2 regions of the Rhizobium sp. R339 genome follow, and region 2 is predicted to be linked to the other one. Evidence: predicted binding sites of a transcription regulator. Region 2 holds the regulator's gene; the other holds the start of a gene.
What was found. The regulator LexA, encoded in region 2, represses DNA repair genes until DNA is damaged. The targets are predictions, from matches to a motif close to TGTTCNNNNTGTGTTCNG.

Region 1 (7,232 bases), on a different contig from region 2:
GTCTCACCTATCTCGGACCGGTTATGGGCTGCATCATCGCTCTCCTCGCGATCTTGTATTTTTCATATCGTCAGACCCTCGCCGCCTATCCGACAAGCGGCGGAGCCTATGCGGTCGCCAAGGAGAATCTGGGGGAATACCCCAGCCTGCTGGCGGCCTCAGCCTTGATGATCGACTACGTATTGAATGTCGCGGTTGGCGTCTCTGCCGGCGTCGGTGCACTCGTATCCGCCGTCCCAAGCCTCCATCCGTATATCCTGCCCCTCTGCCTGCTCATCGTAGCGTTTGTCACCCTGGCCAATCTTAGAGGGACTGGCGAGGCTGGCTGGCTGTTTGCGCTTCCAACCTATCTTTTTATGGTCTGCTTCCTAGGTGTGATCGCTTACGGCCTCTTCAGGATTGTGACTGAAAGCGATCCTGCCCCTGTTGTCGCGCCACCTGCGCTTGCGGCAACAACAGGGGCGGCAGGCATTTGGCTGCTGATGCATGCCTTCGCCAGCGGCTGCACCGCGATGACGGGAGTTGAAGCCGTCTCTAACGGTGTGGGTTCATTCAAGGCGCCCGTCATCAGGAACGCCTACATTACGCTCACGATCATTGTCGTGGTTCTGGCGCTCCTGCTGGGCGGTATCGCGACGATAGCGGCTACCTTCGAAATCGGCGCGATGAGCCAAACTGGTAACGGGTACCAGAGTGTGCTTTCGCAGTTGATCGGTGCAGTGGCAGGTTTCAACGCCTTCTACTACGTCGCCATGTGCAGCCTGCTCTGCATCCTGTGCCTGTCGGCCAATACGAGCTTCGTCGGCTTTCCTCGTATCTGCCGCATGGTAGCCGCTGATGGATACTTGCCAAAGGCTTTTGCTCAGCCGGGACGCCGCCTGGTCTTCACGGTAGGCATCCTTTTTCTGTCAGGCTTCGCCTCGCTTCTTTTGATCGCCTTCGGCGGCATTACAGAAAGGTTAATACCTCTCTTCGCCATTGGTGCCTTCTTGACCTTCACCGTCTCTCAAACAGGAATGGTCGTTCACTGGAGGCGTCAGAAAGTAAAGAAGCCAGCGAAGCTTGCGATGAATGCCGTCGGGGCGGTGGCAACCGGCACTGCCCTGGTTGTGATCATGCTAGCAAAGTTCTTGGACGGCGCTTGGATCACATTGATCGCCGTTCCTCTCACCATCATCCTGCTACGTGCGATCAAAAGCTATTACGAGGGATTGGATCGGGAATTGCGTCAACCCGGTCCGATTGCTGTGGAAGATGTCGACCCGCCAACGGTGCTCGTTGTGACGGAAAGCTGGAATCGCCTGAGTGAAAGGGCCATCAAGTTTGCACTGACGTTGTCCCCTGATGTCGTCGCTGTCCACCTTGTGAAGCTCGGCGGCCCGGAGAATGAGGATGGAGAGAGAGTTTTGCGTCAGCAATGGCATGCCGATGTCGAAGAACCGGTCGCTGCGAAGGGTCTCCAGCCTCCGCGCCTGATGCTTATTCCGGCACCTTATCGAGAACTGCATGAACCACTTCTTCGATTGATCGAGAAGCTTGATGCGGATGCGCCTGAGCGTCAGGTCGCGGTTCTCATTCCCGAGACGGTCAAGGAGCGATGGTGGCAAAAGATACTTCACATGAACCGTGCCGGTCATCTCAGAAAGCAGCTTTTGAAGTTCGGCGGCCCCAGGCTAACGGTCGTGACGGTGCCATGGCGCTTGTCGCGGCAAGAGGGATGAGGACATGTCACGTGACGCTGACCGCAATAAGCGACGCACACTTTTACCGATCTATATCGTGCTCGCAGTCAATCTTCTGATCGTCGGACTTTACATGCTCGGTGTGTTCGCTTGACATCGAAGATTGGGCGCCAGTTAAATCACCGGCTGCTGGGAAGAAGCCGTCAAGGCCGCGCTCGGCGGCGCGACCACGACGTTGTTCGCCCCGATCATCGAGCAGCTTGTCAATGTACGCTCAAGGGCACCGAATAAGAAGGAACAGCAGAAGAGGCAGCTCTCGCGAAGCTGATTTGCGCAAGAGTTCGACAACTCGCGGGCAGCTATTTTTGAACGTGGCGCGGGGCTATTCCGGTTCAGCCGACCTGCTGCACAGAAAGGGTGCCCACCGCGAGCGGCTTGATCAAGGACTTCGCGGAAACCGCCGGGTCAAGCCAATCTGCCCAGGAGCCGCGTTCGAGGATGACGATCTGCCGGTCGTGATACGGCGCAATGTCCGGCCCCGGCTCCATCGTCAGCATAGTGAAGGCTTGGCCGACCTCCGGCGTTTCGCGCCAGATGCCGGCGATGCAGAAGATCGGCTCGTCCGTCTTCGTGAACAGCCACTTGTCCTTGCGCTTCTTTTTCGGGTCCTTCGGATCGGTGAACTCGTAAAAGCCATCGGCAACGATCAGGCAGCGATTGGAAGTGAACTCCCGACCTTCCGACCGGAAATTATAAACCGGCCGTTTGTTCGGTCCGGGCCAGCTCCAACGCCGCTGCACGAGCTCGGCTTCATCGCGGGCTCCGCCGATCGTCCTGACGATCGGGCCGATATCTGTGATCTTGATGTCCTCGCGCGCTTCGAGGTTCGGCGCGCCTTCACCGAAACGGATCTTGATCTTCAGATCGGCGAAATCCTCGACAACCGAGGCGATATCCACCATCAACCGATAATCATTGCACATAGCTCTTCCCTTCGAGGGTGGCCTCATCAACTCGCGACCGAGCCGCTGCAGGTGCAATATATGCTCAGTTTGTATGCGCTCCAGCAGGACGAGCAGTTCCTCGGCATCCCTTGTTGGCAGGCGGAGCGTGACGAGTTTTTTGAGAAAGCCCAGTTTGCCGCGCGACGATGGCGGCACCATCTCGAACGTGTCGCATGACCATTTGAAGTTCGGTCTCACCGGCGCGCATTCGGGGAGATTAGCAGTTTTCGGCTAACCGCACACGATTATCCCTCAGCCGTTCAACGAGCGCCGCGTTATCGTCAAGCGCCATGACGGCGATGTAGAGATAGTGGAACTGCCTTGGGGATTGGCGCCCACGCGGCGGCGGTCCGCGCGCGGTGAACCTCATCCGTTCGGAAGGACGTTTCCCACCCACCTGCCTGGTGCCGTCTCGGAGTTTCGCCACAAGAGCTTCAGCTTCTCGCTCGCCAATGGCGACCGGTTCTATTTTGCGGGGATCTGGCGCCCGGCGGCTGTGAATTGGGCGGAGGACTGCGCCATCCTGACCATCGTGGCGAATGCCGATATCGCGCCTATTCACACCGGCAGATGGTGGTCCTGACACGCGACCAGCGCGTGGGCTGGATCGACGGCCTTGTTCGCGAAGAGGAAATCCTGCGGTCATTGCCGGCAGGCACGTTCCGGGTTAAGCACGATGCCCGCGCGCGCCTGCCGAGCCCGACGCTGGCGATCTAAAGCGCCAATCTCAGCTGCGGCTCCGTTCCGGCGGCGCGCCTTTCGAGCGACGACAGCGAGACGCCGAGCAGGCGAATGCCCTTGCGCGGCGGAAAAATCGGCGCCAGCAGCAGGCCGACGATCTCCTCCAGATCGGTGATCGCGGCCAGAGGACTGGGAACAGTCTTGCTGCGGGTAATCTGATTGAAGTCGGCATACTTGACCTTGAGCGTCACCGTCTTGACGCCGATCCCATTCGTCTCGCAATAGCCCCACACCTTTTCGATCAACGGCTGCAGCCCTTCACGGGCCGGCTCAAAGGCATGGAGGTCCTGCGAAAACGTGTCTTCGGCGCCGACGGATTTGCGCACCCGGTTCGGCTTGACCTGGCGCTCGTCGGTACCGCGGGCAATGCCATAAAAATAGGGTCCCGACTTCCCGAAATGCTCCACCAGGAACTCGAGCGTCTTCCCTTTGAGATCGGCGCCGTTGTCGATTCCGAGCCGGTGCATCTTTTCCGCCGTGGCAGGGCCGACGCCGTGAAATTTCTTGATGGGGAGAGTCTCGATGAAGGCCGGTCCGTTCCTCGGGGTGATAACGGCTTGGCCATTCGGCTTGTTCAGATCGCTCGCCATCTTGGCGAGGAACTTGTTGTAGGATATCCCGGCCGACGCATTGAGGCCGGTGACTTGCTTGATCCTCGCGCGGATCTCCGACGCGATCTCCGTGGCAATCGCGATGCCTTTGAGATTTTCGGTGACATCGAGATAGGCCTCGTCGAGCGACAGCGGCTCGATTATCGGCGTATATTCGGCGAAGATCTCGCGGATCTGCTGCGACACCGCCTTATAAACCTCGAAGCGCGGCGGCACGAAGATCAGGTCTGGGCACTTTCGCTTCGCCGTCACCGACGGCATCGCCGAGTGGACACCGAATTTGCGGGCCTCGTAGCTTGCTGCGGCCACCACGCCGCGGGCGGCCGATCCGCCCACCGCAACCGGTCTACCGCGCAATTCCGGATTATCGCGCTGCTCCACCGACGCATAGAACGCGTCCATGTCGACGTGGATGATTTTTCGGACGGGGGTCGAACTCATGTCGTTCATGGCGGCTTCAGCGATCGCGATGGCGTCGGCAGGTGATGTGCGCCGAAACAAAAACAGAACATAGCAGGCTTTGGCGCGATATCAACATTTGAGGGGGCGTCCGGGCCTGCTGTCGAAACTAGCAGCCGCCGGCCGCGTTCTCATTTGAGGAAAGCAACATCAGGAGACCTTAATGGCCGATGACAGCACCACGACGATCACAGCCACGTTCGAAACCCGAGAAGCGGCTGATCTCGCCGTCGAACATCTGGTTCAGCAGCACGGCATATCCAGACCAGACATATTCATCCAGTCGGCGAGCAACCGGAATAGTGCCGGCGCGGCGCCCTCGGGCGGCGATGCCTCGCATGGCGGAGGCGCGCGTCAGGACGCACCGCTGGAAGGCGAGATCGTCGTTTCGGCGGATATCGCTTCCAGCCAAGTCGCCGCCGTCCGGCGCAGTCTCGGGGATGCTGGCGCGCTGAGGGTCTCACAGCGATAAGCGGTGAAGGAAGCTAGCGCCGGTGCGCGTTGATAGGAGTTCGAGTTTCATGGCCGACAATCTTTCGAAATACCGGGCCAAGCGCGATTTCAAGAAAACCAGCGAACCCAGCGGTGAGACGCGAGTCAAACCGTCGAACCGGCGCCGATTCGTGATCCAGAAGCACGATGCCACACGGCTGCACTATGATCTCAGGCTCGAGCTCGACGGTGTGTTCAGATCCTGGGCGGTGACCAAGGGGCCATCGCTCGATCCGCATGACAAGCGGCTGGCTGTCGAGGTCGAGGATCATCCGCTCGATTACGGCGACTTCGAAGGCACGATCCCGAAAGGCCAGTATGGCGGCGGCACGGTGATGTTGTGGGACCGCGGCTATTGGGAGCCGGAGGGCAGCAAGTCTCCGGAAGAAACCTTGAGGAAGGGCGATTTCAAGTTCACGCTCGAGGGCAAGCGGCTGCATGGCAGCTTCGTGCTGGTGCGCATGCGCAATGACCGCGATGGCGGCAAGCGGACGAACTGGCTGCTGATCAAACATCATGACGATCATTCGGTCGACGAAAACGGTGCGGCTGTCCTGGAGGAGAACGCGACCTCGGTCGCTTCCGGCCGCAGCATGGATGAAATCGCCGAAGGCAAGGGGCGCAAGCCGCGACCGTTCATGATGGCGAACGCGGATGTGGAGGCGGATGCCGTCTGGGACAGCAAGCATGGCCTGGCCGCCGCCGAACGCAAGAAGAGGTCCAGCAAGGATCTCGCGACATCCACCGTGGTCGACCTGCCGGATTTCATCGAGCCGCAGCTTTGCGACAGGCTCGATCGTCCGCCGGCCGGCGACGACTGGCTGCACGAAATCAAGTTCGACGGTTATCGCATCCAGATGCGGGTCGCCGATGGAACGGCGACGCTGAAGACACGCAAAGGTCTCGACTGGACTAGGAAGTATCCAGCGATCGCCGATGCCGCATCCGCACTGCCCGACTGCATCATCGATGGCGAGATCTGCGCGCTTGATGAGAATGGCGCACCGGATTTTGCCGCACTTCAGGCGGCCCTGTCGGAAGGCAAGACAGGAGACCTTGTCTACTTCGCGTTCGACCTGTTGTTCGATGGCGGAGAGGACCTGCGGTCGATGCGCCTGGTCGAGCGGAAGGAGCGGCTGCAAAAGCTTCTGACCGCTACCGGCGACGATCCCCACATCCGTTATGTTGAACATTTCGAGTCCGGCGGCGACGCCGTGCTCCGCTCCGCCTGCAAGCTGCACCTCGAGGGCGTCATCTCCAAGCAGATGGATGCACCCTATCAATCCGGGCGCACCGATACCTGGGCGAAGTCGAAATGTCGGGCCGGGCACGAGGTGGTGATCGGAGGTTATGCCAAGACCAACGGCAGATTCCGATCCCTGCTGGCCGGGGTGCACCGCGGCGATCACTTCGTTTATGTCGGGCGTGTCGGAACCGGCTACGGCGCCAAAAAAGTCGAGACGCTGCTGCCGAAACTGCAGGCTCTCGAAACGGCGAGGTCGCCATTCACCGGTGTCGGCGCTCCGAAGCGGACAGCCGAAGTTGTCTGGGTGAAGCCCGAGCTTGTCGCGGAGATCGAATTTGAAGGGTGGACCGCGGACGGCCTCGTCCGACAGGCTGCCTTCAAGGGCCTGCGCGAGGACAAGCCGGCAAGAGAAGTCGAGGCCGAAAATCCGGCGCCGGCCAGGACCGAAATCGCTGAACCTGCCGCGGCCGCCAGACACAAACCCGCTCGCCGCAAAGGCGCGAAGGCCGAGGTCATGGGTGTCCTCATCTCCAACCCCGACAAGCCGCTCTGGCCGGATGCTGGTGATGGAGAGCCCGTCACAAAGGAAGAGCTTGCGCGCTACCATGAGGCCGTAGGCGCCTGGTTGATCGATCACATCAAGGGCCGGCCCTGTTCGATCATCCGAGCGCCCGACGGCATTGGCGGCGAGCAGTTCTTTCAGCGCCATGCCATGCCCGGCACCTCTAACCTGCTCGAACTGGTGAAGGTCTTCGGCGACAAGAAGCCTTACCTGCAGATCGATCGGATCGAGGGGCTGGCGGCGATCGCCCAGATCGGCGGTGTCGAGCTGCATCCGTGGAATTGTGAGCCGGGCAAACCGGAGGTGCCCGGCCGTTTGGTGTTCGACCTTGATCCTGGTCCGGACGTGCCGTTTGCGACCGTGGTCGCGGCCGCCCGCGAGATGCGCGACCGGCTCGACGAGCTCGGCCTCGTCAGCTTCTGCAAGACGACGGGC
Region 2 (7,232 bases):
ACCCGGATCGTACGTGAAGGAGGCAGTGTTCTTGTAGAGAGCACCGATATCGATGACGCTCGGGCCGATCGTGCCGCTTTTGACGGCGAGGTCGACTGATTTGTCACCGATTTTTATTGTAGCGCTTTGATCCGTCATACTGATCCTCCGAAATGTCGGTGGCGCCACAAAAGCGCCATAGGGGTTAAGCGTCCTCACCGATAGCTATATGATCGCGAAGCTAATGCCAAGTTACCGTGACGCCATTTTGTGCATTGCGGCATCACCTTTTAGGCACTGCAGCGATGAACTGCGTGCATAGCGGAAGCCGATGATTCGACTGGTCTTTTGGTGCTCGCGATTTTCCCTCATATTTCAATCGATTATCCTTGCGGGATTTGAGAGGACGCTGCATTCTGGCTGCCTTGGCGGGTGATTTTGGGCGACGCATGCAGGGGTTGAAGACAGTCGAATTGCGGCCGGAAGCAGGCGCTCGGCCTGCCGATTCCGCAGGTCTTTCGGCGCTCGTGGTGACGCGGCCGGCAAGAACGCAGGCGGCGGCGCCGTTGCGTCACCGGCTGCCGGCCGCAGCCGCGCGAGCGCTGCGTGCCGGCCTTCGCATGCTGGGCGAGGAGGCTGATCATGGCCGCCTGCTGCTGTTCTCGCCGGTCTTTCTCGGCGCAGGAGCCGCTTTCTGGTTTCTCGCGGCATCGGATTTTCCAGTCGTTGCATTGCTGCTCTGCCTGTTGGCGCTGGCGGTCGCGATCCTCGTGATCGGTAGCAGCAGGGTGGTTTTGCGGGCAATGCTGCTGGCGCTTGCTTTCGTGGTCTGCGGCATGCTGTCAGCGCAGCTGGAGACCTGGCGAGCCTCGACGGTGATCCTCGATTCCGCCGTGACGACGACGGTGACAGGCCGCGTCGAGCGGCGCGAGGGCGACGACCGCGGGCGATGGCGCTACATTCTCGCCGTCACCGCCACCGAGGCGCCGACGCTGAAGCGGCCGCCGGAGCGTGTAACCGCAATCGCCCGCAGCACCGGCGCACCCTTCGAGATCGGCGACATCATTACCGGCAGGGCGCGGCTGACGCCGCCGTCAGGTCCGGCGCTTCCCGAACTCAACGATTTCTCCTTCGGCGCCTATTTTGACGGCATCGGCGCGAACGGTTTCTTCTACGGCGCGCCTGAGAAGGTCGACTTGCAGGCAGGCCCGCAGGCCGCGGCATCAGTGCCCGAGGCGCTGCTCGAATGGCTCTACCGGCTGCGCAGCGGCATCGGCGATCGCATAAGATCGGTGCTGCCCGGCGACACCGGCGCTTTTGCGGCCGCCCTCGTGACGGACGAACGGCGCGCCATTTCGAACGAGACGACGGAGGCGCTGCGCCAGTCTGGCCTTGCCCATATCATCGCCATATCGGGTCTCAATATGGCCTTGTCCGCTGGCATCTTCTTCGTCGGCTTTCGAATGCTGCTCAGCCTCTTTCCCGTCGTCGCCCAGGCCTATCCGACGAAGAAGATCGCCGCCGCCGGCGCGCTCCTTGCCGTCACGGCCTACTTCCTGATCTCCGGTTTCGCCGTCTCGGCCGAGCGCGCTTTCATCATGATGGCCGTGATGCTGATTGCCGTCTTCTTCGACCGGCCGTCGATCAGCCTGCGCAATGTCGCGCTGTCCGCGCTTGTCATTATCGCCATTTCGCCCTCCGAGGTGTTGGGCCCGAGCTTCCAGATGTCCTTTGCTGCGACATTGGCATTGGTTTCCGGGTATCAGATGTGGAAGGACCGGCGCGTCCGGGAAAACGCCTTTCTGAAATTGCCGATCATCAGGCCCATCGTTCCGGTGGCGGGGTTCTTCATCGGCGTCTTCCTGACCTCGCTGATCGGCGGCTTTTCGACCGCGCTGTTTTCGATCGAGCATTTTCATCGCCTGACCGCTTACGGCCTGCCGGCAAATCTCGCGACGATGCCGATCATCTCCTTCATCGTCATGCCGGCCGGGCTGCTGGCGATGCTGCTCATGCCTTTCGGCCTGGATGCCGTGCCCTGGAAGGTGGTTGGATTCGGCCTCGATCTGGTGATCGCGGTCGCAAAGACGGTTTCCGGCTGGGGCGGCGACATCGGGGTCGGACGGTTGCCCGGCTGGTACTTTGCAGTGGCTGTCGCCGGCTTCCTGCTCGTGACCCTGCTACGCACCCGGTTGCGGCATATCGGTGCTGCCGTCATTGCCGGCTCGACGCTTGTTTTGCTGCTTCTGCCGGCTCCTCGCGCCCCGGATCTGGTGATTTCGGAGGATGGCGCTCTGGTCGCGGTCGTGGAGGCGACCGCTATGGCTTCCAATCGCCCGAAGCCTTCGGATTTCATCTTCGATCAGTGGCAGCGAGCATTGGTCCTGCCCACGCATCATCCTCCGAAGATGCTGGAAGGCCCGGCGATTCCGGAAGGAGAAGATCGGCGCCTCAAGCTTTCCGCAGATCAGCAGGAGGAGGTGAGGACCGCGATGCAGGCCGCCGCAACGGGCGGCGAAACAAACCGCTTTTCCTGCGTCAAAAAGGCCTGGTGCATATCGCGGCTTGCCAGTGGAAAGGTCCTGACCGTCATCGACAATGCCGCCTATCTCGGTCCGGCCTGCGATGTGGGCAACATCGTCGTGACGTCGGTGCGGCTGCGCTTCGACCGTTGCCGCTCAGGCGCAATGCTTTTCACCGGAGAGACGCTCCGCAAGAGCGGTTCCGTCGAATTGCGCTTTACGGATGACGGTCCGCAAACCGTCACCGCATTCGGCCTGCTGTCGAGGCCATGGACGCGCCATCGCGCCTATGACTGGCGCACCGGCAATTTCGCCGAATCCGGCGTAATCGATGTCAGTGATAGCGGCGGATGAGACCGACGAGCTTGCCCTGAACCTTGACGCGATCAGGCCCGAAGATACGGGTCTCGTAAGCCGGGTTGGCCGCTTCCAGGGCGATCGATGCGCCCTTGCGGCGGAAACGCTTCAGCGTCGCTTCCTCGTCGTCGACGAGCGCGACGACAATGTCGCCGGGATTGGCGGTGCTGCCGTTGCGAATGATCACGGTGTCGCCGTCGAAGATGCCGGCATCGATCATCGAATCGCCTTTGACCTCGAGCGCATAATGCTCGCCATTGCCGAGCATATCGGCTGGAACGACGATGTCGTGGGTGTTGTTCTGGATCGCCGAGATCGGAACGCCGGCGGCGATGCGGCCCATGACCGGCACCGAAACCGAGTTGCCGTTATCGGCAACGGGCTTTGCTGGAGCGGGCGCGGCCACAGGCTGGGGCTTGCCGAGGCTGCCTTCGATGACGCTCGGCGAAAAGCCGCGCCGGGGCTGGATGCTGGGGCTGTAGGCTTCCGGAAGCTTGATGACCTCAAGGGCGCGAGCGCGATTCGGTAGGCGGCGAATGAAGCCGCGCTCCTCGAGCGCCGTGATCAGCCGGTGAATGCCGGACTTGGAAGCCAGATCCAGGGCATCCTTCATCTCGTCGAAAGACGGCGGAACGCCGGATTCCTTCATGCGCTCATGAATGAAAAGGAGAAGCTCCTGTTGTTTGCGCGTGAGCATCGACGTCAGACCCCGTGATTGAAACAAATCCAGAACAGACACTATATGTTCCATATGTGTTCCGCAAGTAGCTAAATTTCCGTAAAACTTGGCTCCAACTCGTTGAGATTTTTATTTTCATTCGCCGGATCGCCGGGCAGGCCTTGAATTGAGATGAGCACTGGCGCACATCTCTAGCTGTTTCGGGAGGGGATATCATGAACAGGCATTCCGCCAACCCGCATCCGCTGGATCACTTGGTGCTGCCCGTCGTCAATATCGATCTGGCGCGAGAGAGGCTCGGCAAGCTCGGCTTCACCGTCGCCGCCGATGCGCGCCATCCCTTCGGGACGGAGAATGCCTGCGTCTTCTTTGCCGACAAGACCTATCTGGAGCCGCTCGGGGTAGCGAGCGTCGAGGAGAGCGAGGCATCGGCGCGGAAGGGCAATGTGTTTATCGCCCGCAACCAAGCTTTCCGCTTCCGCTGCGGCGATGAGGGGCTTTCGGCGGTGGCTTTCGGCACTGCGGATGCTGGCCGAGATCATCATAACTTCGTTGGCAAGGCATCGAGCGCCGGTGAAATGCTGCAGTTCAGCCGGCCGATGACGATGCCGGATGGATCTGAAAGCATCGCCGGCTTCAAGCTCGCCTTTGCCGCTGACCTGCGCGCACCTGACTTCTTCCTCTTCAGTGTCGAGCGTATCAGTCCGCTCCCGGCAGATCGCGGCGCGCTGGAGGCGCATGCAAATGGCGTCACAGGCATTGCCGAGGTGGCGCTTAGCGCGCCGGACGCTGCGGCATTCGGAACTTTCGTCGGCCTTGCCGCGGGACAATCGGCGATCGAGAAAACCGGCTTCGGCGTGAAGATCGCGGCGTCGAATGCAAAGATCAACCTGATGACGCCGGAAGGGCTGGAAGCTTATTTTGAGATCGCCGTTTCGCACGCCGAACGCGGCCTGCGCGGGCGGGCCGTCCTCTTCAATGTCGCCGATCTTGCCGTGACAGAAGCGCATTTGGCTGCTAACGGGGTGACCTACACGCGCAAGAACAATCGCATTCTGGTGAAGCCCGCGCCCGGGCAGGGCACGCTCTTCGCCTTCGAGGAACCACGATGAGCTCCAATACGAATTCCGAAGTCAAGATCGGCGAAGGCAACGGTCAGGTCACCTTTTCCAATACCGGCCGCCTGTCGCTGATCGCCGGCCCCTGCCAGATGGAAAGCCGCGATCACGCCTTCATGGTGGCCGAGACGCTGAAGGAGCTTTGCGGCAAGCTCGGCATCGGCCTGATTTACAAGAGCTCCTTTGACAAGGCGAACCGCACGTCGCTTTCGGCCGAACGCGGCATCGGGCTGGAAAAGGGCATGGAGGTTTTTGCCGATCTCAAGAAGGAATTCGGGTTTCCCGTTCTGACCGATGTTCACACCGCCGAGCAGTGCACGGAAGTGGCAAAGACCGTCGATGTCCTGCAGATCCCGGCCTTCCTCTGCCGCCAGACCGACCTTCTGATTGCCGCCGCCAAGACCGGCCGCGTCGTCAACGTCAAGAAGGGCCAGTTTCTCGCTCCCTGGGATATGAAGAACGTCCTGAAGAAGCTCAATGCCAGCGGCAATCCGAACGTGCTGCTGTGCGAGCGCGGTGCCTCCTTCGGCTACAACACGCTGGTCTCCGACATGCGCTCGCTGCCGATCATGGCGGCGATGGGCGCGCCGGTCGTCTTCGATGCCACCCATTCGGTGGCACAGCCGGGCGGGCAGGGCGATTCCTCCGGCGGTCAGCGGGAATTCGTCGAAACGCTGGCGCGCGCGGCCGTCGCCACCGGAATTGCGGGCGTCTTCCTCGAAACTCACCAGGACCCCGACAATGCGCCTTCCGACGGCCCCAACATGGTCTATCTCAAGGACATGCCGCGGCTCCTCGAAAAGCTGCTGGCCTTTGATGCGATCGCCAAGGCGTGATGTTCAACAGGCTGACATGATCGTGTTATAGGCCACATCGGAGCGCTGGTCCGGAGGCGTGAAACTGCAGCATTGTAATTTGCACGCCTTCGATTATGACAGGCTTCGAACGACTTATCACCCACCGAGCAGGAAGAACCCATGACTGCAATCACCGATATTATCGCCCGCGAGATTCTCGATAGCCGTGGCAACCCCACCGTCGAAGTCGATGTCTATCTCGAAGACGGCAGCATGGGCCGCGCGGCCGTTCCCTCGGGTGCCTCGACGGGCGCGCATGAGGCGGTCGAGCTGCGTGACGGCGGTAAGCGCTATCTCGGCAAGGGCGTTGAAAAGGCTGTCGAGGCTGCCAACACCGAGATCTTCGACGCGATCGGCGGTATCGACGCCGAAAACCAGATCCAGATCGACAACATCATGATCGAGCTCGACGGCACGCCGAACAAGTCGCGCCTCGGCGCCAATGCCATCCTCGGCGTGTCGCTCGCCGTCGCCAAGGCTGCCGCCCAGGCTTCCGGCCTGCCGCTCTACCGTTATGTCGGCGGTGCTTCCGCAAGCCTGCTGCCGGTGCCGATGATGAACATCATCAACGGCGGCGCGCATGCCGACAATCCGATCGACTTCCAGGAATTCATGATCATGCCGGTCGGTGCGGATTCCATCCGCGAAGCCGTCCGCATGGGCTCGGAAGTCTTCCATACGCTGCGCAAGGAACTTGCCGCACAGGGCCATAACACCAATGTCGGCGATGAAGGCGGTTTCGCACCAGGCTTGAAGAGCGCGCCCGAGGCTCTCGACTTCATCATGAAGTCGATCGAGAAAGCCGGCTACAAGCCCGGCGACGACATGTATATCGGCCTCGATTGCGCCTCGACGGAATTCTTCAAGGACGGCAAGTATGTTCTCGAAGGCGAAGGCCGCACGCTCGAGCCGGGCGCCATGGCCGAATATCTGGCCGAACTCGCCGGCAAGTATCCGATCATTTCGATCGAAGACGGCATGGCCGAAGACGACTGGGACGGCTGGAAGGCGCTGACCGACCTGATCGGCAAGAAGACCCAGCTGGTCGGCGACGATCTCTTCGTCACCAACTCTGCCCGTCTTCGTGACGGCATCCGCATGGGCGTCGCCAATTCGATCCTCGTCAAGGTCAACCAGATCGGTTCGCTGACGGAAACGCTGGATGCCGTCAACACGGCGCACAAGGCAGCCTACACCGCCGTCATGTCGCACCGCTCCGGCGAAACGGAAGATTCGACCATCGCCGATCTCGCGGTCGCCACCAACTGCGGCCAGATCAAGACCGGCTCGCTGTCGCGCTCCGACCGCCTTGCCAAGTACAATCAGCTGATCCGCATCGAAGAAGGCCTCGGCCCCCAGGCCCAATATGCCGGCCGTTCGATCATCCGCGGCTGATCGGATCTGATTTTCAATCGCTTGAGCCCTGCGCCTTGTGAGAGGCGCGGGGTTTTTTATTGCCCGTTTTTTAGAGTCAACGAACGGTTAATCTCTGCGCGTTAGATTGAACGAATTGGTAATGCGTTCAAGAGCATGCGTGTATGTGGACAAAGCATCATAAGAAGAGAAGAATCGGTCGCTTCGTCATTCCGGCCATGACGGTCGCCTTCCTCTCCTACTTCGGTTATCATTGCATCCATGGCGATTACGGCCTGCGCGCGACGGAGACGTTCGAGCGCCAGCGGATTGAGCGCGAAAAAGAGCTTGCGGTCTTGAAGGCGAA

Region 1: a site for LexA is predicted at 4,532-4,549, ahead of dinB (DNA polymerase IV). Genes of this name have one in related genera too.

Annotation. Positions count from the first base shown of each region.
Region 1 is NZ_LOKV01000027.1:334,967-342,198, forward strand. It holds gene ATY76_RS30405 (APC family permease) at 1-1,721, shown strand, start outside; gene ATY76_RS30410 (SOS response-associated peptidase) at 2,075-2,665, opposite strand; partial or broken gene ATY76_RS30415 (SOS response-associated peptidase family protein) at 2,931-3,403, shown strand; gene dinB (DNA polymerase IV) at 3,400-4,488, opposite strand; gene ATY76_RS30425 (hypothetical protein) at 4,661-4,969, shown strand; gene ligD (DNA ligase D) at 5,019-7,232, shown strand, end outside.
Region 2 is NZ_LOKV01000003.1:152,064-159,295, reverse strand. It holds gene gltA (citrate synthase) at 1-138, opposite strand, end outside; gene ATY76_RS07430 (ComEC/Rec2 family competence protein) at 429-2,855, shown strand; gene lexA (transcriptional repressor LexA) at 2,836-3,555, opposite strand; gene ATY76_RS07420 (VOC family protein) at 3,753-4,649, shown strand; gene kdsA (3-deoxy-8-phosphooctulonate synthase) at 4,646-5,491, shown strand; gene eno (phosphopyruvate hydratase) at 5,633-6,907, shown strand; gene ATY76_RS07405 (septum formation initiator family protein) at 7,051-7,232, shown strand, end outside.